3 regions of the Azospirillum lipoferum 4B genome follow, and region 1 is predicted to be linked to each of the others. Evidence: predicted binding sites of a transcription regulator. Region 1 holds the regulator's gene; each other region holds the start of a gene.

Region 1 (7,529 bases):
TCCACCGTCTTCCCCTTCACCACCGCGGTGGCCGAGGCCTTCGGCAAGACCGGCAAGTTCAAGACGCCGGTCGTCGAATCGACCGGCACCGGCGGCGGGTTGAAGCTGTTCTGCGCCGGTGTCGGCCCGGCCCATCCCGACATCGCCAACGCCTCGCGCCGCATCAAGAAGTCCGAGGTCGACCAGTGCGCCGCCAACGGCGTCACCACGATCACCGAGCTGAAGATCGGCTATGACGGCATCGCGTTGGCCTCGTCCAAGAAGGCGGCCCCGGTGTCCCTGTCGACGGTCGTGCTGTGGAAGGCGCTGGCGAAGGAGGTGCCGGTGAACGGCGCCATGGCCGCCAACCCGTACAAGCTGTGGTCGGACATCGACCCGTCGCTGCCCAAGGCGGCGATCGAGGTGCTGGGCCCGCCCCCCACCTCCGGAACGCGCGACACCTTCAACGAGCTGGCGATGCTGGAAGGCTGCAAGAAGGTGGCCGAGGTCGCCAAGGCGATCCCCGACGAGAAGGCGCGCGAGCGTGCCTGCATGACCATCCGTGAGGACGGCGGCTATGTCGAGGCCGGCGAGAACGACAACCTGATCGTCCAGAAACTGACCGCCAATCCCAACGCCTTCGGCGTGTTCGGCTATAGCTATCTCGACCAGAACCGCGACACGCTGCGTGCGGCGAAGATGGACGGGGTGGAGCTGACGGCGGAAACGGTGGCGGCCGGCAAATACGAGCTGGCACGTCCGCTCTACATCTATGTCAAGAACGCCCATGCCGGGGTCATTCCGGGCATCCGCGAGTTCATCGGCGAATATACCTCCGAGCGCGCGATGGGCGAGGACGGCTATCTGGTCGACAAGGGCCTGATTCCGGAGCCGAAGGCCCTGCGCGACGCCGCCCGCACCCAGGCGGTCGGCCTGACGCCGCTGCAGTTCTGACCACCCAGTCTTCCTCCGGGCATCCCGCATGCAGCTGACCCTCCTCGCCATGATCCTGGCCCTGCTCACCGTGATCGGCTTCATGTCCGGCCGATCGCGCGCGGCGGCGTCCGTCGGCGGGCGGGTGGCGGAACTGCATTCGGTGCCCTCCTACCACGGTGTCTATGTGGCTCTGTGGGCCGGGCTGCCGGCGCTGCTGCTGTTCGTGGCCTGGACGGCGTCGGAAGGCTGGCTCGCCATGCAGCTGGTCCTGTCCTCCCTGCCGGAGCGGCTGACCACCGGCGACGGCCAGTCGGTCGCCCTGCTGAAGGCCGACATCCTCAACCTCGCCCGCGGCGTCGCCACCGGGCGCGAGCCCGACCCGCTGGTGCGGGACGCCGCCCGCCGCTATGCGGAGCTGCGCGAGCTTGCCGACTGGAGCCTGCTGGCCGTCGGCGCCAGCCTGGCGGTCGCCGGCCTCGCCTGGGGCCGCCACCGCATCGGGCCGGACCTGCGCGCCCGCCCGGTGGTGGAGCGGGTGGTGCGGGTGGCGCTGGTCGTCTGTTCGATGGTCGCCATCCTGACCACGGTCGGCATCGTCCTGTCGCTGCTGTTCGAGGCGCTGCGCTTCTTCACCGTCGTCTCGCCGCTCGACTTCCTGTTCGGCACCCATTGGAGCCCGCAGATGGCGATGCGGGCCGATCAGGTCGGCTCCAGCGGCTCCTTCGGCGCGATTCCGCTGTTCGCCGGCACGCTGTTGATTACCGTCATCGCCATGTTGGTGGCGGTGCCGGTCGGGCTGATGGCGGCGATCTACATGTCCGAATATGCCGGACGCGGCGTGCGCACCTGGCTGAAACCGGCTCTGGAGATCCTGGCCGGCATTCCGACCGTGGTCTACGGCTTCTTCGCCGCGCTGACCATGGCGCCCTTCGTCCGCTCGGTGGGCGAGGCGCTGGGGCTGGACGTCAGTTCGGAATCGGCGCTGGCGGCCGGCATCGTCATGGGGGTGATGATCATCCCCTTCGTCAGCTCGCTGTCCGACGACGTCATCAACGCGGTGCCGCAGAGCTTGCGCGACGGCTCTTACGGGCTGGGCGCCACCAAGTCGGAGACGATCAAGCAGGTGGTTCTGCCGGCGGCGCTGCCGGGCATCGTCGCCGCGGTGATGCTGGCGGTCAGCCGCGCCATCGGCGAGACGATGATCGTCACCATGGCGTCCGGCCTGACCGCCAACATGACCGCCAACCCGCTGCAGGCGGTGACCACCGTCACCACCCAGATCGCCACGCTGCTGGTCGGCGACCAGGAGTTCGACAGCCCGAAGACGCTGTCGGCCTTCGGCCTCGGCCTCGTGCTGTTCCTCGTCACGCTCTGCCTCAACATGGTCGCCCTGCGGGTGGTCCGGACCTATCGGGAAAAATATGACTGACCTCGTCGAGCAGGACGCGGCGGCCGTGGCGCCCTCCCCCGGCTCCAACGGTGCGGCGAAGTCGCGGGTCCGGAGCGAAGCCTTCGCCCGCCGCCTGCGCGCCCGCCATGCCGCGGAACGCCGCTTCCGGTTGGCCGGGGCGGCGGCGGTGGCGCTGGCGGCGCTGATGCTGGTGGTTCTGCTGGGCTCCATCGTCGCCAAGGGCAGCACCGCCTTCTGGGAAGCGCGGATCAGGCTGGAGGTGACGCTGGACCCGGCCGAGGTCGCCGAGCGCAACTACACTCCCCTGCTGCGCCGGGCGCTCCATGCCCAGTTCCCGCAGGTGACCGACCGCGCCGGCAAACGCGTGCTGAACGACCTGCTGTCGTCGGGCGCGCCGTACGAGCTGGAGGCGATGGTCGCCAAGAACCCGGCGCTGGTCGGCACCACCCTGACCGTCTGGGTGCGCGCCGACGACGAGATCGACCAGCTGGTGAAGGGCCGCTACCGCCGCGACCTGCCGGAGAGCGAGCGTGGGCTCAGCGATGCCAAGATCGCCGCGGCCGATGCGTTGCTGGCCTCCGGCGCGCTGGCGCAGGGCTTCAACACCACCCTGTTCACCGCCGGCGACAGCCGCGAGCCGGAACAGGCAGGCATCGGCGGCGCCATCGTCGGTTCGCTGCTGACGCTCCTGGTGACCATGGCGCTGTCGGTGCCGGTCGGCATCTCCGCCGCGGTCTATCTGGAGGAGTTCGCGCCGAAGAACCGCTGGACCGACCTGATCGAGGTGAACATCAACAACCTCGCCGCGGTGCCGTCGATCATCTTCGGCCTGCTGGGTCTTGCCGTTTTCCTGGGTTTCTTCGGCATGCCGCGTTCGGCGCCGCTGGTCGGTGGGCTGGTGATGGCGCTGATGACGCTGCCGGTGATCATCATCTCGGCCCGCGTCGCGCTGAAGGCGGTGCCGCCGTCGATCCGCGAGGCGGCGCTGGGCATCGGCGCCTCGCCCTTGCAGACGGTTCTGCACCATGTGCTGCCGCTGGCGATGCCCGGCATCCTCACCGGCACCATCATCGGCATGGCCCGCGCGCTGGGCGAGACGGCACCGCTGCTGATGATCGGCATGGTCGCCTTCATCGTCGACGTGCCCCATGGGCTGACCGACAGTGCCACGGTGCTGCCCGTTCAAATCTACATGTGGGCCGACAGCCCGGAGCGTGCCTTCACCGAACGCACCTCGGCGGCGATCCTGATCCTGCTCGGCGTCCTGATCCTGCTGAACGGGACGGCCGTGATCCTGCGCAAGATTTTCGAGAGACGGTGGTGAGCGCCCCATGAGCATTACGAGCGGCATCCCGAGCGGCATCCCGAGTCCGCTGAAGCTGCGGCCCCGCGGCGACCAGCGCCCCGGTCAACACCCTGGGCAGCAGTCCGGTGCCGTCCTGCCCAACAAGATGACCGCCCGCGGGGTGAAGGTGTTCTACGGTGCCAAGCAGGCGCTGAAGGGCATCGACCTCGACATCCACGAGAGCCGGGTGCTGGCGCTGATCGGCCCGTCCGGCTGCGGCAAGTCGACCTTCCTGCGCTGCCTGAACCGGATGAACGACACCGTCGAGGGCTGCCGGGTCGAGGGACGGATCGCGCTGGACGGCGAGGACGTCTACGGCAAGGCGGTCGATGCGGTGCAGCTGCGCGCCCGCGTCGGCATGGTGTTCCAGAAACCGAACCCGTTTCCGAAGTCGATCTACGACAACATCGCCTATGGTCCGCGCATTCACGGCCTGGCTTCCGGCCGCGACGAGCTGGACGAGGTGGTGCAGAGTTCGCTGAAGCGCGCCGGCCTGTGGGGCGAGGTGAAGGACCGCCTGCGCGAGCCCGGCACCAGCCTGTCCGGCGGCCAGCAGCAGCGGCTGTGCATCGCCCGCGCCATCGCCGTCAGCCCCGAGGTGATCCTGATGGACGAGCCCTGCTCGGCGCTCGACCCCATCGCGACCGCCCATATCGAGGAGCTGATCGACGAGCTGCGGGCCAACTACACCATCGTCATCGTCACCCACAACATGCAGCAGGCCGCCCGCGTGTCGCAGCGCACCGCCTTCTTCCATCTGGGCGAGATGGTGGAGTGCGACGACACCGAGGAAATCTTCACGAACCCGCGCGACGAGCGCACCCAGGGCTACATCACCGGCCGCTACGGCTGAGAGCCCTGCTCCTAAAAGCCTTGCCTGATTTTGCGCCCCTTCCCTCCTTTGTTGAAAAGGCTGTCCCATGCCGGTTAACGTCGAGACGCGCGCTGTGAACGGAGCCTCCATGAACGCGGCCCTGAAGCCGCTCGTCCTGGTCGTCGAGGACGAGGCCGACATTCTGACGCTGTTGAAGTACAACCTGGAAAAGGAAGGCTTCCGCGTCGCCACCGCCAGCGACGGCGAGGAGGCCCTGCTGGCCGCCGGCGAACAGACGCCGCACATCGTGCTGCTCGACTGGATGCTACCGCTGATGAGCGGGCTGGAGGTCTGCCGCCAGCTGCGCCGCAACGCCAAGACCCGCGACATCCCGATCATCATGCTGACCGCCCGCGGCGAGGAAGGCGACCGGGTGCGCGGCCTGAATTCCGGCGCCGACGACTACATCACCAAGCCCTTCTCCCCGACCGAGCTGGTGGCCCGCATGCGCGCGGTCCTGCGCCGCGCCTCGCCCGGCATGACGGACGAGGTGCTGACCTTCGCCGACGTGACGATGGATCTGGCCGCCCACCGCGTACGCCGCAATGGGCGCGACGTACATCTCGGTCCGACGGAATTCCGCCTGCTGCGCCACTTCATGCAGCATCCCGGCCGCGTCTTCTCGCGCGAACAGCTGCTCGATCTGGTGTGGGGCCATGACGTGTACGTCGAGCCGCGCACGGTCGACGTACACATCCGCCGCCTGCGCAAGGCGATGAACGAAGAGGAAGAACTGGATCTGATCCGCACCGTGCGGTCGGCAGGCTACGCGCTGGATACGAAGTCGATGTGATTCGGGGTCAGATCCCCGCCTAACCTCCCCCGCACAAGCACTTGTCCCCTCCCCCGCCCAGCGGGGGAGGGTTAGGGTGGGGGCAAGACCGCCGACACTGGTGAGAATGCCCTCCATGATCCTGCTCTTCACCGACTTCGGCCTCTCCGGCCCCTACACCGGCCAGATGAAGGCGGTGCTGGCGCAGCAGGCGCCAACCGTCCCGGTCATCGACCTGTTCGCCGACGCCCCCGCCTTCGACCCGCAGCTGTCGGCCTACCTTCTGGCCGCCTACGCCCCGGCCTTCCCCGCCGGCAGCGTCTTTCTCTGCGTCGTCGATCCGGGTGTCGGCACCGACCGGCGGCCGGTGATGGTGGAGGCCGATGGGCGGTGGTTCGTCGGCCCCGACAACGGCCTCTTCGCCCTGATCGCCCGCCGCGCAACGTCGCTAAAGGCCTGGACCATCGACTGGATTCCGGACCGGCTGTCCGCCAGCTTCCACGGCCGCGACCTGTTCGCCCCCGTGGCCGCCGATCTGGCGACCGGCCGGCCGGTGCAGCGCAGCCGCCTCACCCTCGCTGCCATCGACCGCCCCGACTGGCCGGACGAGCTGGCGCGCATCGTCTATGTCGATGTCTACGGCAACGCCATGACCGGCATGCGGGCGTCCACCCTGCCCGCCGCCGCCATGCTGACCGCCGCCGGCACCCGCATCGCCCGCGCCCGCACCTTCGGCGCCGTCGGGCCGGGCGAGCCGCTGTGGTACGAGAACTCCAACGGGCTGGCCGAGATCGCCGTCAACCGCGGGCGGGCCGATCAAGCGCTTGGTCTCAAGGTCGGCGATGCGGTGACGGTCGGGTCCTGAAAAGAAAACCGCCCGGAAGCGGGTGCTTCCGGGCGGCTGCTGTATTGATGCGATGCTTGTCCGATCAGGCGTCTTCAGGCTCAGTCGTTGTTGCGCTGACCCAGGAACTGCAGCAGGAACTGCAGCAGGAACTGGAACAGGTTGATGAAGTCCAGGTACAGCGTCAGGGCGCCCATCAGGGCCAGCTTGCCGGTGCTCTCGTGATCGTAGCCCTCGGCGTAGCTTTCCTTGATCGCCTGGGTGTCGTAGGCGGTCAGGCCGGTGAAGATCAGCACGCCGATGGCGGAGATCGCGAAGTGCAGGGCTGGCGACTGGAAGAAGATGTTCGCCAAGCCGGCGATCACCAGACCGATGACGCCCATCATCAGGAACGAGCCCATCTTCGACAGGTCGGCCTTCGTGGTGTAGCCGTACAGGCTCATCGCCAGGAAGGTCGCGGCGGTGACGAAGAAGGTCAGCGCGATCGACGCCCCGGTGAAGACCAGGAAGATGGCCGACATCGACAGGCCCATCGCGCCGCAGTAGGCCCAGAAAATCATCTGTGCCGATGCGAAGGACAGGCGCTGGATGCCGAAGGACAGCACCATCACGAACGCCAGCGGGGCCAGCATCACCACCCACTTCAGCGGAGTGCCGAAGATGGCCGCCATCATGGCCGGGCTGGACGACACGAGCGCGGCGACCAGGCCCGTCAGGATCAGGCCGGCGCCCATGTAGTTGTACACGCGCAGCATGTGCTGGCGCAGGCCTTCGTCGAAGTATCCCCGATCTGTCGCGCGGCCTGCGGTCGCGAAGCGGTTATAGGTCGGGTCTGCCATGTTGGTTTCCTCGGTGGAATAGGGTGATCCCGTCGCCATGACATATTGGCGAGTCCGCAATTCGGTTCAATAGGAATCGGCAGCGGTTTTCCAAGATGAAAAAGCTTTCACGATTCGTTTTTGCTATGGCGTTCCGCCGTATGAGTCACTCGTTCCGAAGCAACGGCGCGGATGGTTGGCCCAGAGCCCGCCAAGTACCATAGAACCCGAAAGCGAGTGTGATCGCCGTGCTGAGCAAGGCCGTGGTGACCACCGCCGACGGCAGGAAGCTCCACTCCCAATGCATCAGGAAGCGCAGCACCGCCCAGGCGGTCAGCGTGCCGATGCCGCCGGCGATGACCGCGGTCAGCAGGCCCAGCAACCCGTATTCCAGCAGGAAGGCGCGCAGCACGTCGCCGCGCGTCGCCCCCAGCACCTTCAGCACCACCGCGTCGTAGACCCGGCGGCGATGGCCGGCGGCGACCGCGCCGGCCAGCACCAGCGTGCCGGCGGTCAGCGTGATGCCGGCGACGATGCGCACCGCGGTGCC
Region 2 (7,529 bases), 660 kb from region 1:
GCGTCTCGACGCCGGTGTCGATGTGGTAGAGGTGTTTCAGCGACACCACCACCTCCTCCAGCGGGGCGTTGCCGGCGCGCTCGCCCAGGCCGTTCACCGTGGTGTTGACATGGGTGGCGCCGCCCAGCACCGCCGCCAGCGAGTTGGCGTTGGCGAGGCCCAGATCGTCATGGGCGTGGATCTCGATCTCCAGGTCGGTGGCCCGGCGCAGCCGTTCGATGCAGGTGCGCGTCTGGAAAGGGTCGAGCACGCCCAGCGTGTCGGCGAAGCGGAAGCGGCGGGCGCCGGCCTCTTGCGCCACGGTGGCGGCGGCGATCAGGAAATCCATGTCGGCGCGCGACGAATCCTCGCCGCCGACGCTGACCTCCAGCCCATGGTCGCGCGCCTGTTTCACCCGGCGCTCGATCTCCGCCAGCGCCCAGGCGCGGCTGCGCTTCAGCTTCTTCGTGATGTGGATGTCGGACACCGGCATGGAGAGGTTGACGAAGCCGACATTGCAGGACAGAGCCGCCTTCAGGTCGGCGTCGTGCATGCGGCACCACACCATCAGCCGGCCCGTCAGCCCCAGCGCGGCCACGGCGCGGATGCCCTCGCGCTCCTCCTCGCCCATGGCGGGGATGCCGATCTCCTGCTCCGGCACGCCGGCGTCGTCGAGCGCGCGGGCGATGGCGATCTTCTCGTCGAGCGTGAAGGCGACGCCGGCGGTCTGCTCGCCATCGCGCAGCGTGGTGTCGTTGATGGTGGCGAAGGTGGTGGGCATGGGGGCACCTCGCGCGCGGAGGCAATCGCTGCCCCCATCAGAAGTGTCGCAGGCCGGGCCGGGGACCCGCCCCGACGGGGTGTCGTCGGGCGGGGTGCCGGGACGGGCCATCGACCCGGCCTGCGATTCCGGTGTTACGAATAAACGGGTGCGAATTCCTTGGGCTTGCCGGCTTCCTGCTGCCAGTAGGGCGACAGGCTGCGCAGCTTGGCGATGATGCCCGGCACCACGGCGATGACCCGGTCGATCTCCTCCTCCGTCGTTTCGCGCGACAGCGAGAAGCGGGTGGCGCCATGGGCGGCGGTGTAGGGTACGCCCATGGCGCGCATGACGTGGCTGGGCTCCAGCGAGCCAGAGGTGCAGGCGGAGCCGGAGGACGCGGCGATGCCGGCCTCGTTCAGCAGCAGGAGGATCGCCTCGCCCTCGATATACTCGAAGGCGATGTTGCAGGTGTTGGGCAGGCGGTTGTCGGGGTTGCCGGTGACGAAGCAGCTCGGCACCGCCGCCAGGATCGCCTGTTCCAGCTTGTCGCGCAGCGCCTTCACCCGCGTGTTCTCGTCGCCCATATGGACCAGCGCCAGCTGGGCGGCGGCGCCCAGCCCGACGATGCCGGGCGCATTCTCGGTGCCGGCGCGGCGCGAGCGTTCCTGATGGCCGCCGCGCAGCATCGGGCGGTAGCGCAGGCCGCGCTTGACGTACAGCGCGCCGATGCCCTTGGGGGCGTGCAGCTTGTGGCCGGACAGCGACAGCATGTCGATGGCGCTGTCGGCCAGCTTCACCGGGATCTTGCCGACCGACTGCACCGCGTCGGTGTGGAAAAGGGCGCCGACCTCCTTCGCCATGCGCGCCAGCTCCTCCACCGGGAAGATCGTCCCGGTCTCGTTGTTGGCCCACATGATGGAGACGATGGCGACCTGATCCGACAGCGCCGCGCGGTAGGCCTCCATGTCGAGGTTGCCCTTGCCGTCCACCGGGATGCGGTGGACCTTGTAGCCGCGCTTCTTCTCCAGATACTCGCAGAGCGCCAGCACGCCGGGGTGTTCGACCACGCTGGTGACGATCTCGCGCTTCTTCGGGTAGGCCTCCAGCGCCGACAGGATGGCGGTGTTGTCGCTCTCCGTCCCGCCGGAGGTGAAGACGATCTCGCTGTCATGGGCGGCACCCAGCAGGGCCTGGACTTGGCAGCGCGCCCATTCGATCTTGCCGCCCACCGCGGCGCCGAAGCCGTGCATGGAGGAGGCGTTGCCGAAATGCTCGGTGAAGAGCGGCAGCATCTCCTGCAGCACCTCCGGATCGACGCGGGTGGTCGCGTTGTTGTCGAGGTAGATTCCCTGGCTCATGGCTTGGCGCTCCCCTTAGCCCGCGTGGGCCGGCATGAGGGACGCGGGCTTGACCCGCACGAACTCGCCGAGCTTCTCGACCAGCTTCATCTGCACGCCCATCATCGTGCCGGCCGACTGCGAACAGCCGGAACAGGCGCCGGAGAGCCGGACGTAGATGTCCTTGCCGTCGATGTCGACCAGTTCCACGTCGCCGCCGTCGCGCTGGATCTGCGGCCGGATCTCCTCGATGGCAGACATGATGGCCTGCATGCGCTGGACATTCGTCAGCTTGGGCGCCGCGGTCGGTTCCGCCTTCGGCTCCAGCGGCTTGATGGCGTCGAGGCCGACGGTGCCGGGGGCATGCTTCTTGGCGGGCTTGAGCGCGCCGGTCTTCGCCAGCACCTCTTCCAGCACCTCCTCGATCTTCTCGTGGCAGGTCTGGCAGGAGCCGCCGGCCTTGGTGTAGTGGGTGACTTCCTCAAGCGTGGTCAGGCCGTTGACGCTCACCGCGCGCTCGATCATGGCGGCGTCGATGCCGAAGCACTTGCAGACCAGCTCGCCTTCCTCATGGTCGTCTTCCCACGCCTCGCCCTTGTAGTTGGCGATGGCGGCACGCAGTGCCTCCGCACCCATGACGGAGCAGTGCATCTTCTCCGGCGGCAGGCCGCCCAGATACTCGGCGATGTCGCGGTTGGTCAGGGTCAGCGCCTCGTCCACCGTCTTGCCGATGATCATCTCGGTCAGCGCCGAGGAGGAGGCGATGGCCGAGCCGCAGCCGAAGGTCTGGAACTTCGCATCCAGGATGATCTGGGTGTCGGGATCGACCTTCAGCATCAGACGCAGCGCGTCGCCGCAGGTGATGGAGCCGACCTCGCCGACCGCGTTGGCGCTGTCCAGGACACCGGAGTTCTTCGGGTTGAAGAAGTGTTCCTTGACCTTGTCGGTGTAGTTCCACATGTCGCTGCTGCCTTTCCGTGGGGTGCGCGCCTAGGGGAAGAGTGTCCGGGGAGACTTCAGTGCGTCGAATAGGGGGTCGACGATCCGCAGCTGGACGAGGAGGTCGAGCAGGAGCCGCCACCGCCTTCACCGGCCGAGAAGGACTTGCCGCAGCCGCAGCTGCTGGTCGCGTTCGGGTTGTCGAACTTGAAGCCGGAGCCTTCGATGCCCTCGACGAAATCGACCACCACGCCGCTGAGGAAGGGCTGGCTGTTGGCGTCGACGAAGATGGTGACCGGGCCGAAGCTGAGCACCGCGTCGTCGTCGCCGGCCGCCGCCTCCAGCCCCATCTGGTATTTCAGGCCGGCGCAGCCGCCGTCGGTCACGGCGATCCGCAAGCCGGCCGCCGCACCACCCGACTTCGCCAGGACCTGTTCCAGGGTGGAAACCGCCGCATCCGTCAGAGTCACCATGTCCCGCCTCCTCAAGCCGCGTTGCCGGGGGTGCCGGCCGATCTGACGGGGAATAAAGCAAGCGGTGTGCCAAACAGACAAAGCATTGATTTGCAATGATTGTCAGGTCGGAGGGGCGTGGCGATAGTCCGACAATGTTTCGCGTTCAAACGTTTTTGTCGGGTTTGGTTCGTGTCGGCTTTGCGACAGCCGCGACACTTCGCCGCACAAAAATATTGTGGTCTTTCCCTGTGCCCGCGCGCGTACCATGTGGCGTCGTCGGTGCGTCGGATGGTTGATTTTCTCAACAGAAAATCCAGGCAGCGGAAAGGTGAGGGAAGCGATGAGCGACGAACCGATCGAACTCAGGATGTCGAACGGCCGCATGGCCTTCGGCGACGTGCCCGAACAGATCGACGAACTTTTGCAGGAGGCGGTGAAGGCCCGTGACGTGCCGGAGGTCTGCGAGTCGCTGTTGTGGGAGGCGCATCGCAAGGGGCCGCGGGTGCTGCCGGTCTTCTATGCGCTCTATAAATTCTACTTCAATCGCAAGAAGCTGGGGGAAGCGGAGCGGGTGGCCCGCATCGGGCTGGATGCCGCCGCACTCCAGGGCGGTTTTCAGGCGGACTGGTCGCAGTTGACCGCGCGCTCCACCGACTGGACGGCGGCCGGGCCGGCGCGCTTCTTCCTGTTCACCATGAAGGCGCTGGCCTTCATCGAACTGCGCCGCCACAACCGCGACAAGGCGCTGGCGATCCTTGCCAAGATGGCGGAGATCGACCCGGCCGATCAGGTCGGCTACGGCACCATCGCCGCCTTGGCCCGCGGGCTGGACGGAGAGGGCGGGGCGGCGTAGAGGCCGCCTCCGCATAAAAAAGGCCCCCGGCCCAGGGGGGAACCGGGCCGGGGGCAGCGGGGATTTGCGTCTCACGACGCTCTCACGACGCGCTCTCTCACGTCGGGAGGTATTGCGGCCCCGCCGGGGCAGTGGGGCCGCAAACCGGTCAGGCGGCGACGGATTCCAGGGCCGGATAGTCGGTGTAGCCCTTGGCGTCGCCGCCGTAATAGGTGGTGCGGTCCGGCTCGGCCAGCGGCGCATCGGCACGGAAGCGCACGGGCAAGTCCGGGTTGGAGATGAAGGCCTCGCCGAAGCTGACCGCGTCGGCCTCACCCTTGGCGAGTGCGGCGTCGGCATCGCCGCGGCTGTAGCCGCCATTCAGGATGAACGGACCCTTGAAGGCGGCACGCAGGGCGGACGCCACATGCGGCGCCCCTTCCGGCGGGGCCATGTGGTGGCCGGGCCGTCCTTCGATCACATGCAGATAGGCGATATTGAACGGGTTCAGCGCCTTGGTGATCGCCAGGAAATGCGGCAGCGGGTCGCTGTCCTTCATGTCGTTGAACACACCGGTCGGCGACAGGCGGACGCCGATGCGGTCGGCGCCGACGGCATGGGCCGTGGCCTCAAGGATCTCCAGCAGGAAGCGGCAGCGATTCTCCACCGTTCCGCCATACCGGTCGGTGCGGGTGTTGGTGCTGTCGCGCAGGAACTGGTCGATCAGATAGCCGTTGGCCGCGTGGATCTCGACGCCGTCCAGGCCGGCATCGAACACCGCGCGCTTGGCCGCATCGGCGAAATGGCGGACCAGTCCGGGGATCTCGGCGGTTTCGAGGGCGCGCGGCACCGGGAACGGCTCCATGCCGGCACCGGTGTAGAGCTGGCCCTTCGCCGCGATGGCCGAGGGGGCGACCGGCGCGGCGCCGTTCGGCTGGAAGCGCGGATGGGAAATGCGGCCGACATGCCAGAGCTGGGTGACGATCCGCCCACCGGCATCGTGCACGGCGTCGGCCACCGCGCGCCAGGCCAGGGTCTGGGCGTCCGTGTGGATGCCCGGCGTGTTGGGATAGCCCTGGGCGGTGTCGCAGACCTGCGTCGCCTCGGTGATGATCAGGCCGGCCGAGGCGCGCTGCGCATAGTATTCGGCGGTGAGCGCGGTCGGGCAGTTGCCTTCGCCGGCGCGGCTGCGGGTCATCGGCGCCATGACGACGCGGTTCGGCAGCTCGATCGCGCCGAGGCGCAGTGGGGTGAACAGATCCGGAGCGGCGGTGCTGTGCGTGTCGGTGCTCTGCGGCATGGCGGGACTACCCCCTGTTGGGCGAAGCGACTTGTATGTATGTGAGTACATACTTGAACCGGAGCCTGCCGCTTGTCAAGTATGTATCTGCATACTTATTATCGAACCGGCGGCATCACGGGAGAGGGACGGGTTTTGGACGCAAGCAAGGATGGGGACGGCTGTTGCCCGGGCAACGGCGCCACTGACGGTGGATGCGAAGGCGGGGCGCGCAAGCGGGACCGGGCCGCGACCGAGGGCGCATTGCTCGACGCCGCCAAAGTGGTGTTCGCCGAGCGCGGCTTCGACGCGGCGACGACGCGCGAGATCGCCGGGCGGGCCGGGGTCAACGAACAGCTGATCCAGCGCTATTTCTCAGGCAAGAGCGGGCTGCTGGTGGCGGTGGTGGAGCGCTATTGGCGCGAGGAATCGGGCGGCTGCCACCTGCCGCCGCCGGACGAGGATCTGGAGACTGACCTTGCCCGCTTCCTGCACGCCCAGTTGAGGCACAGCTGGGCATGCCGCGACTTCACCCGCGTGGTTCTGGCCCGCGCCCTGGTCGATCAGGCGGTTGCCGACGAGATGGCCCGCACCCTGTCGCAAAGCCGCATTCCCTGCTTGCTGAAGCGGCTGGAGGGGTTCCGCGACCGCGGCGCCATCGCCGCCGACGCCGACCTCGCCAATGTGGCGGCTGGCATCGCGACGCTCAGCTTCGGGCTGGGCTTCCTCGATCAGGTGGTGTTCGGCCGCGACGAGGCCGGCATCTGCGCCATGGTCGGCACGCTGGCCCACACCATCGCCTACGGCCTGACGCCGCGGTAACGGTTATTCCGCAGCGGCGGCGGCGCGGGTGGCGGCGCGATGGCTGTGCACAGCGTCCGCGGTGAAGACGGCCAGCGCCACCCAGATGCAGGCGAAGGCGATGGCATGGCTGCTGGTGAAGGCCTCGCCATAGACCAGCACGCCCAGCAGAAGCTGCCCGGTCGGCCCGACATATTGCAGCAGCCCCATGGTGGTCAGCGTCAGTCGCGCCGCGCCGATCATGAACAGCACCAGCGGCACCGCGGTCATCGGCCCGGCCAGCACCAGAAGGGTGCTCTCCCCCCATTCATGGCCGAAGGCCCCGCTGCCGCCTAGCCACAGCAGATAGCCGAGGGCGGCCGGCAGCAGCAGCGCGGTTTCCACCAGCAGGCCGACCACCGGATCGACCGCCGCCTTCTTGCGCACCAGCGCATAGAAACCGAAGGACAGCGCCAGCGACAGGGCGACCCAGGGCACGGCGCCATAGCTGACGACGAGGCTGCCGACGCCGGCCGCGGCGATGGCGACCGCGAGGATCCGCCCGCGGCTGAGCCGTTCGTTCAGGAACAGCACGCCCAGCAGCACATTGACCAGCGGGTTGATGAAATATCCCAGGCTCGCTTCGACCAGCCGGCTGTTGACCACCGCCCAGATGAAGACGGTCCAGTTGGTGGTGACCAGCAGCGTGGTGACCAGGAACACGCCCAGCCGGCGCCAGCTTCCCACCGCCGCCACGATTGCCGCCGGTCCGCGGGTGGCCAGCACGCCGATGCCGACCAGCACCACCGTCCAGACCACGCGGTGCGCCACGATCTCCACCGCGCCGACATCGCCCAGCGATTTGAAGAAGACCGGGTTGACCAGCCCCCAGATCAGGTAGGAGGCCAGCGCCGCGACGAACGCCGCGGTTGTGGAGGTCGGGGCCTTGGCGGGCGGCGGAGTCTGAACCATACCGTCCGTTTAGCACATTGTTTGTGCAATCCGGCAGCGGGCGGCCGGACATGGCCGGGCTGCGCAACCGGCATCACTGCCGCCTCGCGCCCCATTCACCCAACAAAAAACCCCGCCGGAGCGGGGCTTTTCGCTGTGGTGCCCGAAGGAGCGACCGTGTCAGGCGGCGGTGGCGACGCCCTTGTCGGCCAGC
Region 3 (7,529 bases), on a different replicon from region 1:
CCCAGGTGGTGGCGCCCAGCCCGTAGGCGGATTCGCGCACCATCGGCGGCACCGTCTCGAAGACGTCGCGGGTGATGGAGGTGATGAAGGGCAGCACCATGATGCCCAGGATCAGGCCGGCGGTCAGGATGCCGATGCCGTAGGGCGGGCCCATGAACAGGTTGCCGATGCCCGGGACCTGACCAAGCGTGGAGATCAGGAAGGGCTGGATGGTCGACTGCATGAAGGGGGCGAAGACGAACAGGCCCCAGATGCCGTAGATGATGCTGGGAATGCCGGCCAGCAGCTCGATGGCGACGCCGAGCGGGCGCTTGAGCCAGGCCGGGCACATCTCGGTGATGAACAGCGCGATGCCGAAGCTGACCGGGATGCCGACAGCCATGGCGATGACCGAGGTGATCAACGTGCCGTAAATGGGGGCGAGCGCGCCGAATTCCTCCGACACCGGGTTCCAGACTTCGGTCGTGACGAACCCGAAGCCGAACGCGCGCAGTGCCGGAAGCGCGCCGTCGATGAGAGAAATCGTGACGCCGCCCAGGATGAACAGGACGAGCAGGGCGAAGAAGAGGGTGGCGTTGCGGAAGGCCGCATCCTGCAGGCGCTGGCGGCGGGCCCGTCGGGCGGTGGAAGCGTGTGCGTCGGTCAAGGTCAGCGCGATCTCGGTCATGGCCGCTCCGTGAGGCGTGCGGTGGGGTCGGCGAAATTTCCAACCCCACCGGCGGATCATGCCCCCGGGGCGCGCCGTCTGCCGGCGCATCCCGGGGTCGGGTTGGCCGTGGTTACTTGGCCGACGCGGTCCAGATCGGCTTGCCGTCGGCCTGGATCGACTGCGACCAGGTCTTCTGAACCAGCGAGACGACCGAGTCCGGCATCGGCACGTAATCCAGATCGGTGGCCATCTTGGCGCCGCTCTTGTACGCCCAGTCGAAGAACTTCAGCGCTTCGGCCGAGGTCGCGACATCCTGCGGGTTCTTGTACATCAGGATGAAGCTGGCACCGGTGATCGGCCAGCTGTCCGCACCCGGCTCGTCCGTCAGGATGACGTAGTAGCCCTTGGAGTTGGCCCAGTCGGCGTTCGCCGCGGCGGCCTGGAAGGCCTCGATCTTCGGAACGACGGTCTTGCCGTCCTTGTTCTGCAGGCCGAGATACGTGATGTTGTTCTGCTTGGCGTAGGCGTATTCGACGTAGCCGATCGAGCCGTCCGTCTGCTTGACCATGTTGGCCACGCCTTCGTTGCCCTTGGCGCCGATGCCGGCCGGCCACTGGACGGAGGTGTTGGCGCCGATCTGGGTCTTGAACTTCGGGCTGGTCTTCGACAGGTAGTCGGTGAACAGGAAGTTGGTGCCCGACCCGTCAGAACGGTACACCGGCGCGATGGCGGTGTTCGGCAGGTTGACGTTGGGGTTCAGCGCCTTGATCTGCGGGTCGTTCCACTTGGTGACCTCGCCCATGTAGATGTTGGCGAGAACCGTGCCCGACAGCTTGACCTCGCCCGACTTCAGACCCTTCAGGTTCACGACCGGAACGACGCCGCCCATGATCATCGGGAACTGGATCAGGCCGGCCTGCTCCAGCTCTTCCGGCTTCAGCGGCATGTCCGAAGCGCCGAAGGTGACCGTCTTGGCCTTGATCTGCTTGATGCCGCCGCCCGAACCGATCGACTGGTAGTTCAGGCCCGTGCCCGTCTCCTTCTTGTAAGCGTCGGCCCACTTGGCATAGATCGGATACGGGAAGGTGGCGCCGGCGCCGGAGATGTCGGCGGCCGAGGCGACCGACAGCGGGGCGACCGACACGGACAGAACGGCCAGGGCACCAAAGGCGGCGCAGCGAACGAACGCCGAGGTCATGGTTTTCACGGCAAAACTCCCGATAGGTTTGGACGGTGTCGTTGGGTTGTGGAAAAGCCCGGCCTTCGCCGGAGGACGTAACCCGCCTTCTTCGTCGCGGTGACCATAGCCACCGCTGGTGACGGGTTTGTTTTGTTTACGTGTCAGTTTTATGAAACCGACCCGTTCGTGACCGGGGCTGCAACGGCATCGGGACAATCGTCGCGACCGTCATCGCGCGGCCCGGATTTCCTGGAGGAACAGATGCACGGCGGAGCCGAGGCTGGTCGCCTCCTGCGACAGGCTTTCCGCCACCTGCAGCACGTCGCCGGCCTGGGCGCGCACCTTGGCCGCGGCCTCCGACAGGCCGGCGACATGGTCCGACGCCGCCTGGGTGCCGACGGCAACGCGGTGGGAGCTGTCGACGATGCTGGAGGTGATGGTCGCCTGCTCCTCCACCGCCGCGGCGATGGCCGAGGCATTCGATTCGATGCGCTGGACGCTGCCGGTCATGGTCGCCACCACCTCCGCCGTCTGGCGGCTGGCCGCCTGGGTCGCGGCGATCTGGCGGGCGATCTCGGCGGTGGCCTGGGCGGTCTGTCCGGCAAGGGCCTTCACCTCCCCGGCGACCACCGCGAAACCGCGGCCCATCTCCCCTGCCCTCGCCGCTTCGATGGTGGCGTTCAGCGCCAGCAGGTTGGTCTGGCCGGCGATCTCGTCGATCAGCCCCACCACGGTGCCGATCTCCCCCGCCGTGCTCGACAGGTCGGCGACGGTGGCCTTCACCTGCTCCGCCCCGGCGGCGGTGTCGCCGATGATGCGGGCCGATTCGCCGGTGCGCTTGCTGATCTCGGCAATCGACTGCGAAATCTCCGAGGCGGCGGTCGCCACCTGCTGGATCCCCGCCGCCATCTCGCCGGAGAGCTGCATCGCGGCGTCGGCCCGGTCGTTGGCATTGGCGGCGATGTCGGTCAGCGAGCGGGCGCGGGCGGCCATCACGCGGGCGGCCTCCGCCAGGGTCTCCACGCTGCTCAGCACGTTGCGCTCGAACTGGTCGGCGATCTCCAGCATGCTGGTCCGGCGGGCCGAAGCGGCGTTGCGGCGTTCGATCTCCACCTTCTCATGCGCCTCTTCCATGGCGCGGGCGTTGGCGATGAAGACGAACAGCGCGCGGGCCATGTCGGTGATCTCGTCGTTGCCCTCGGCCTTCTGCTCCACCGTCAGGTCGCCGCCGGCCACCCGGCGCATGGCGTCGGCAAGCGCCTCCATCCGGCCGACCACCCGGCGCCCGACATAGAGCGAAACGATCAGCCCGGCCAGCAGCACGCCGGCCGTCGCCAGCAGGATCTGGATCTCGTTGGTGCGCTCCAGCGCGTCATGGGCGGCGGCGGCCCCCTCGGCGGTCGCGGTTTCGGCCGACTCCACCAGCGTGTCGACCATGCCGGTCAGGGCGGCGCCGGTGCTGCGGTTGTTGTCGATCAGCGCGGCATTCTCGGCATAGGCGGCCAGTTCGCCGCCGCGGAGCGCCAGGATGCCGACCTCGCCGAAGCCCAGCTCCAGCAGATTCTCGGCCAGCCGGCGGACCTCCGGGCCCAGATCGCCCTGCGACTCCTGCAAGGTCTTGCGGATCGTCGCCGCCAGCGGATCCAGCGTGCGGCGTGCGGCCGACAGCCGGGCCAGCGTTTCCGCGTTGCCGGCCTCGGCCAGCTTGCCGGCCAGCAGGTTGGCGTCGGCCATCAGGCCGCTCAGCACGGTGTAGCGGTGCTGGGCTTCCGGCACCACATTTGTGGAAAGATCCTGCATCCGCTCCGCGATGGCGTTCCCGGCCTCGGCGATGCGCCCGCGGGAATTCAGCATCAGCGGCAGCATGCGGCTGTTGGCGTCGCGGTCCAGCCGGACGATCTCGTCGACCGCGGCGGCCTGCGCTTCGGCAAGCTTGCGCGCTTCCTCCTCCGGGATGCCGGGGGTCAGCTGGCGGACCCGGCGGGTGTAGACGCTCTTGTCGCCGTCACCATATGCCGTCAGCTCGTTGATCGCCGCGATGACGGGGGCGGCCGCCTCGCTCTTCGCCAGCGGGCGCAGGGCGCCCTGCAGGTCGGACAGCGCCGAATCGAAATCGGTGGACAGCGACATCACCTTGGACCGGTCGGTCTCGAAGGCGCCGATCAGCAGCGCCTTGGCCAGCGCCGCCTCCGCGCCGCGCAGCTGGAACAGTGGGATCACCGTCTGCCCCAGTTCGCCGCCGATGGTCTCGGAGGATTGCGAGGTCGCCTCCACCATCGCGGTGATCGCCTGGGCAAGCTGTTCGCGCGAGGCCTGCATGTCCGGCTTCAGCGCCGCCAGCAGCCGGGCATGGGCGTCGCTCAACTCGGCCAGCCGGCCGCTGCGCTGTTCCTGCAGGCTCAGCCGGCGGCCGGTCGCCGCGCCCAACGCGTCGACGGTGCCCAACAGCGAGCGGGCGGTGGCCGCCAGCTCGCCCATGCGGCCGATGTCGCCATGCCCGTCGGCCAGCCGGGCGAGCTGGCCGTCCAGCTCCGCGCGCTGGCCCGCCGCCGCACTGCGCAGCCTGGTCAGGTCCTCCTCCGACGATGCGGCGTCGATCAGCGGCCCCAGCGCCAGGACCCGCGCCGTGGTGGTGGCAAGGCCGTGCGCGGCGCTGAGCACCGGCACCTGCGTTCCCGTGATGTCGGCGACATGGCCCCGGACCGCGCCATAGGACATCCAGCCGACGACCGCCGCGATGCAGGGCAGTGCCGCCACGGTGCCGAAGGCGATCAGCATTTTCGACTTGATGCCGGATCGCCGGCGCTGGTCGGCGCGATCTGCCATGTGGGCCACCCACGGTCTGGAGGTTGTCGGCACCGGCCCCGCGGTTCTCCGCAGGCCGGCCGACGCCATGGGTAGACCCTCTCTTTGGATGTTTGGGTGACGGTTCGGTGAAGTTTTCGCGACGCACAATCGAAACATCGTTGCGCCCGCGAAATCGACCGCTTTGGCGACGGTAGACTGCCGATCTTCCGCCTGTCATGGTGAATCGAACGTAAACAGCGCGGCGATGCTCCAGCGGCGCCCGCCGGCATCGGGCGCCGCATTACTGCGCGTTATCGGAGAAGAACATCCCTCTTATTGCAAGCGTTACACCGGCGGTGCGGTGCACCGCAGGCTGTCGCGGTCGGATGCCTTGTCGAACCATGCCGCGAGCGCCGGCCGGCCTTCGCGCCAATCCTCGGTCCCGAAGCGGAAATCCAGATAGCCGAGCGCCGCCAGCACGGCGAGCGTGCCGATGGTGTCCTCGCCGGCCAGCGCCGCCGCGTCGGCTTCCAGCAGGTCGAGCGCGCGGGCGACCGCCTTGCGCTGGCGCTCCATCCAGGCCGCCGACTTCTCGCCATCGGGTCGCATGGACTCCAGCCGGCGGAGGATGGCGGCGTCGCAGATGCCGTCGGCGGTCGCCTGGAACCGAAGCGCGGTCCAGCGTGCCGGCCCGGCCGGCGGGAACAGCGGCGCCCGGTCGCCGAGCGAATCGAGATACTCGACGATGACCGGGCTGTCGAACAGGGTGGTGCCATCCGCAAGCGTCAGGGCGGGAACCTTGCCCAGCGGGTTCTCCTTGGGCAGGTCGGTATCGGCCGACCAGGGATCGGTCACCACCCGCTCCACCCGGTCCTCGAGCCCGCGTTCGATGACGACCATCATCACCTTGCGCACATAGGGCGAGGTGGGGCTCCAGCGCAGCTTCAACATGGATGTTCCTTCGGTGATGTCGGTTTACGGAGGCTCCGCCCCGCATCCTGCCACCGAACCGCCCGCCGGGGGAGCGCTCGATGGACGGAGCCGGGCGAAGGTTTTGCGCCCCGCTCCCGGCCGCCTCGGTCCTGTCGGATCCGCTTTGACTTGCAACGCTTCGCCATTGCCGTCATTTGCTGACATCGGCCGGTTGGGCCGGGGTGCAGCGTGGACAGGCCGGGGGCAGGCGCATGAAGGTGATCATCTGTGGAGCGGGGCAGGTCGGGGCCAGCATCTCGCGGCACCTCGCGCTGGAAGACAACGACATCACGGTGATCGACACCTCGACCGAGCTGGCGCAGCGGATGGACGAGAGTCACGACGTGCGCGGGATGGTCGGCTATGCCTCGCACCCGGATGTGCTGGCCCAGGCAGGCGCGCGGGATGCCGACATGCTGATCGCCGTCACCCATTCCGACGAGGTCAACATGGTGGCCTGCGAGGTGGCCCATTCGGTGTTCAACATCCCGCTGCGCATCGCCCGCATCCGCAAGCAGGCCTATCTGCAGCCGGAATGGTCGTCGATGTTCTCCGCCCAGCATCTGGCGATCAGCGTCGTCATCTCGCCGGAGGTGGAGATCGCCCACAGCATCGCGCGGCGCCTGCGCTCCCCCGGCGCGTTCGAGATGGTGCCGCTCGCCGACGGCAAGGTGCATCTGATCGGCGTCCACTGCACGAACAGCTCGCCCCTGCTCAACACGCCGCTGCGCCGCCTGACCGAGATGTTCCCGGACGTGCGCGCGGCGGTGCTGGCCGTCTTCCGCGACGGCACCGGCTTCGTGCCCAAGGGGAACGACATGCTGCGGCTGGGCGACGACGTGCATCTGGTCTGCCGCACCGCCGACATCGTCCGCGTCGTCGCCCTGTTCGGCCACAGCGAGGCGCCGGCCCGCCGGCTGGTCATCGCCGGCGGCGGCAATGTCGGCTTCAACCTGGCGAAGATCGTCGAACGGCACATGCACGGCATCTCCATCAAGATGATCGAGGGCAACGCGGAGCGGGCGGAGCTGATCTCGCGCTCGCTGCGCTCCAGCACCGTGGTGCTGAACGGCGATGCGCTGGACCACGAGATCCTGGACGAGGCGCAGGTCGGCCGGGCCGAGACCATCGTCGCCGTCACCAACGACGACGAGACCAACGTCTTCACCTCGCTTCTCGCCAAGCGCGCCGGCTGCGGGCGGGCGATCACGCTGCTGAACAAGACGTCCTACGCGCCGATCGTCGCCGGGCTGGGGATGGACGTGGTGGTCAACCCGGCGGCGGTCACCGTGTCCTCGATCCTGCGCCATGTCCGGCGTGGGCGGGTCGCCGCGGTGCAGACCATCGGCGACAATTTCGGCGAGGTGGTGGAGGCCGAGGCGCTGGAGACCTCGCGCGCGGTCAGCGGCCCCATCGGGTCCATCGGCCTGCCGGCCGGCATGATCGTCGGCGCGCTGGTCCGCGGCGGGGAGGTCATCATCCCGACCAGCCAGACGGTGATCGAACCGCACGACCGCGTCATCGTGATGGCCACCGCCGATCTGGTGCGCAAGGTCGAAAAGCTGTTCGCCGTGGGGCTGGAGTTCTTCTGACCGGCGGTATCGCCCTGCCGGATACGTCATTACCTTCCCGCCGCCGCCCATTCCCCTGACCAGAGACATCATGCCGAATTTCAGGCCGATCCTGTTCATCGTCTCCATCGTGCTGCTGGCGCTTGCCGGGACGATGCTGATTCCGGCCGCGGTCGACTTCGCCTATGGCAATCCGGACGCCGGGGTCTTCCTCTATTCGGCCGCCTTCACCGGTGCCTGCGGCGGAGCGCTGGCGCTCGGCACCCGATGCCACCTGCATGGCGGATTGTCGCTGAGACAGGCCTTCCTGCTGACGCCGCTGACCTGGACCAGCACCGCGGCCTTCGCCGCCCTGCCCTTCCAGTTCGGC

What was found. Region 1 encodes PhoB, which activates phosphate uptake and scavenging genes when phosphate is short. Its sites were predicted from a motif close to TNTCATAAAACTGTCA; they were not measured.
Region 2: the regulator PhoB is predicted to act here: its motif matches at 3,664-3,679, upstream of AZOLI_RS02340 (HesB/IscA family protein).
Region 3: the regulator PhoB is predicted to act here: its motif matches at 1,989-2,004, upstream of pstS (phosphate ABC transporter substrate-binding protein PstS).

Annotation. Positions count from the first base shown of each region.
Region 1 covers NC_016622.1:2,823,633-2,831,161, reverse strand. The annotation lists gene AZOLI_RS13140 (PstS family phosphate ABC transporter substrate-binding protein) at 1-933, shown strand, start outside; gene pstC (phosphate ABC transporter permease subunit PstC) at 962-2,344, shown strand; gene pstA (phosphate ABC transporter permease PstA) at 2,337-3,650, shown strand; gene pstB (phosphate ABC transporter ATP-binding protein PstB) at 3,778-4,524, shown strand; gene phoB (phosphate regulon transcriptional regulator PhoB) at 4,634-5,338, shown strand; gene AZOLI_RS13115 (SAM hydrolase/SAM-dependent halogenase family protein) at 5,454-6,182, shown strand; gene AZOLI_RS13110 (Bax inhibitor-1/YccA family protein) at 6,263-7,000, opposite strand; gene AZOLI_RS13105 (ABC transporter permease) at 7,146-7,529, opposite strand, start outside.
Region 2 covers NC_016622.1:499,625-507,153, forward strand. The annotation lists gene nifV (homocitrate synthase) at 1-760, opposite strand, end outside; gene nifS (cysteine desulfurase NifS) at 895-2,100, opposite strand; gene nifU (Fe-S cluster assembly protein NifU) at 2,116-3,039, opposite strand; gene AZOLI_RS02340 (HesB/IscA family protein) at 3,096-3,491, opposite strand; gene AZOLI_RS02345 (hypothetical protein) at 3,814-4,326, shown strand; gene AZOLI_RS02350 (alkene reductase) at 4,475-5,605, opposite strand; gene AZOLI_RS02355 (TetR/AcrR family transcriptional regulator) at 5,741-6,406, shown strand; gene rarD (EamA family transporter RarD) at 6,410-7,336, opposite strand; gene grxD (Grx4 family monothiol glutaredoxin) at 7,496-7,529, opposite strand, start outside.
Region 3 covers NC_016624.1:63,740-71,268, reverse strand. The annotation lists gene pstC (phosphate ABC transporter permease subunit PstC) at 1-667, opposite strand, end outside; gene pstS (phosphate ABC transporter substrate-binding protein PstS) at 780-1,847, opposite strand; gene AZOLI_RS27450 (methyl-accepting chemotaxis protein) at 2,058-4,655, opposite strand; gene AZOLI_RS27445 (glutathione S-transferase N-terminal domain-containing protein) at 4,962-5,567, opposite strand; gene trkA (Trk system potassium transporter TrkA) at 5,801-7,180, shown strand; gene AZOLI_RS27435 (TrkH family potassium uptake protein) at 7,251-7,529, shown strand, end outside.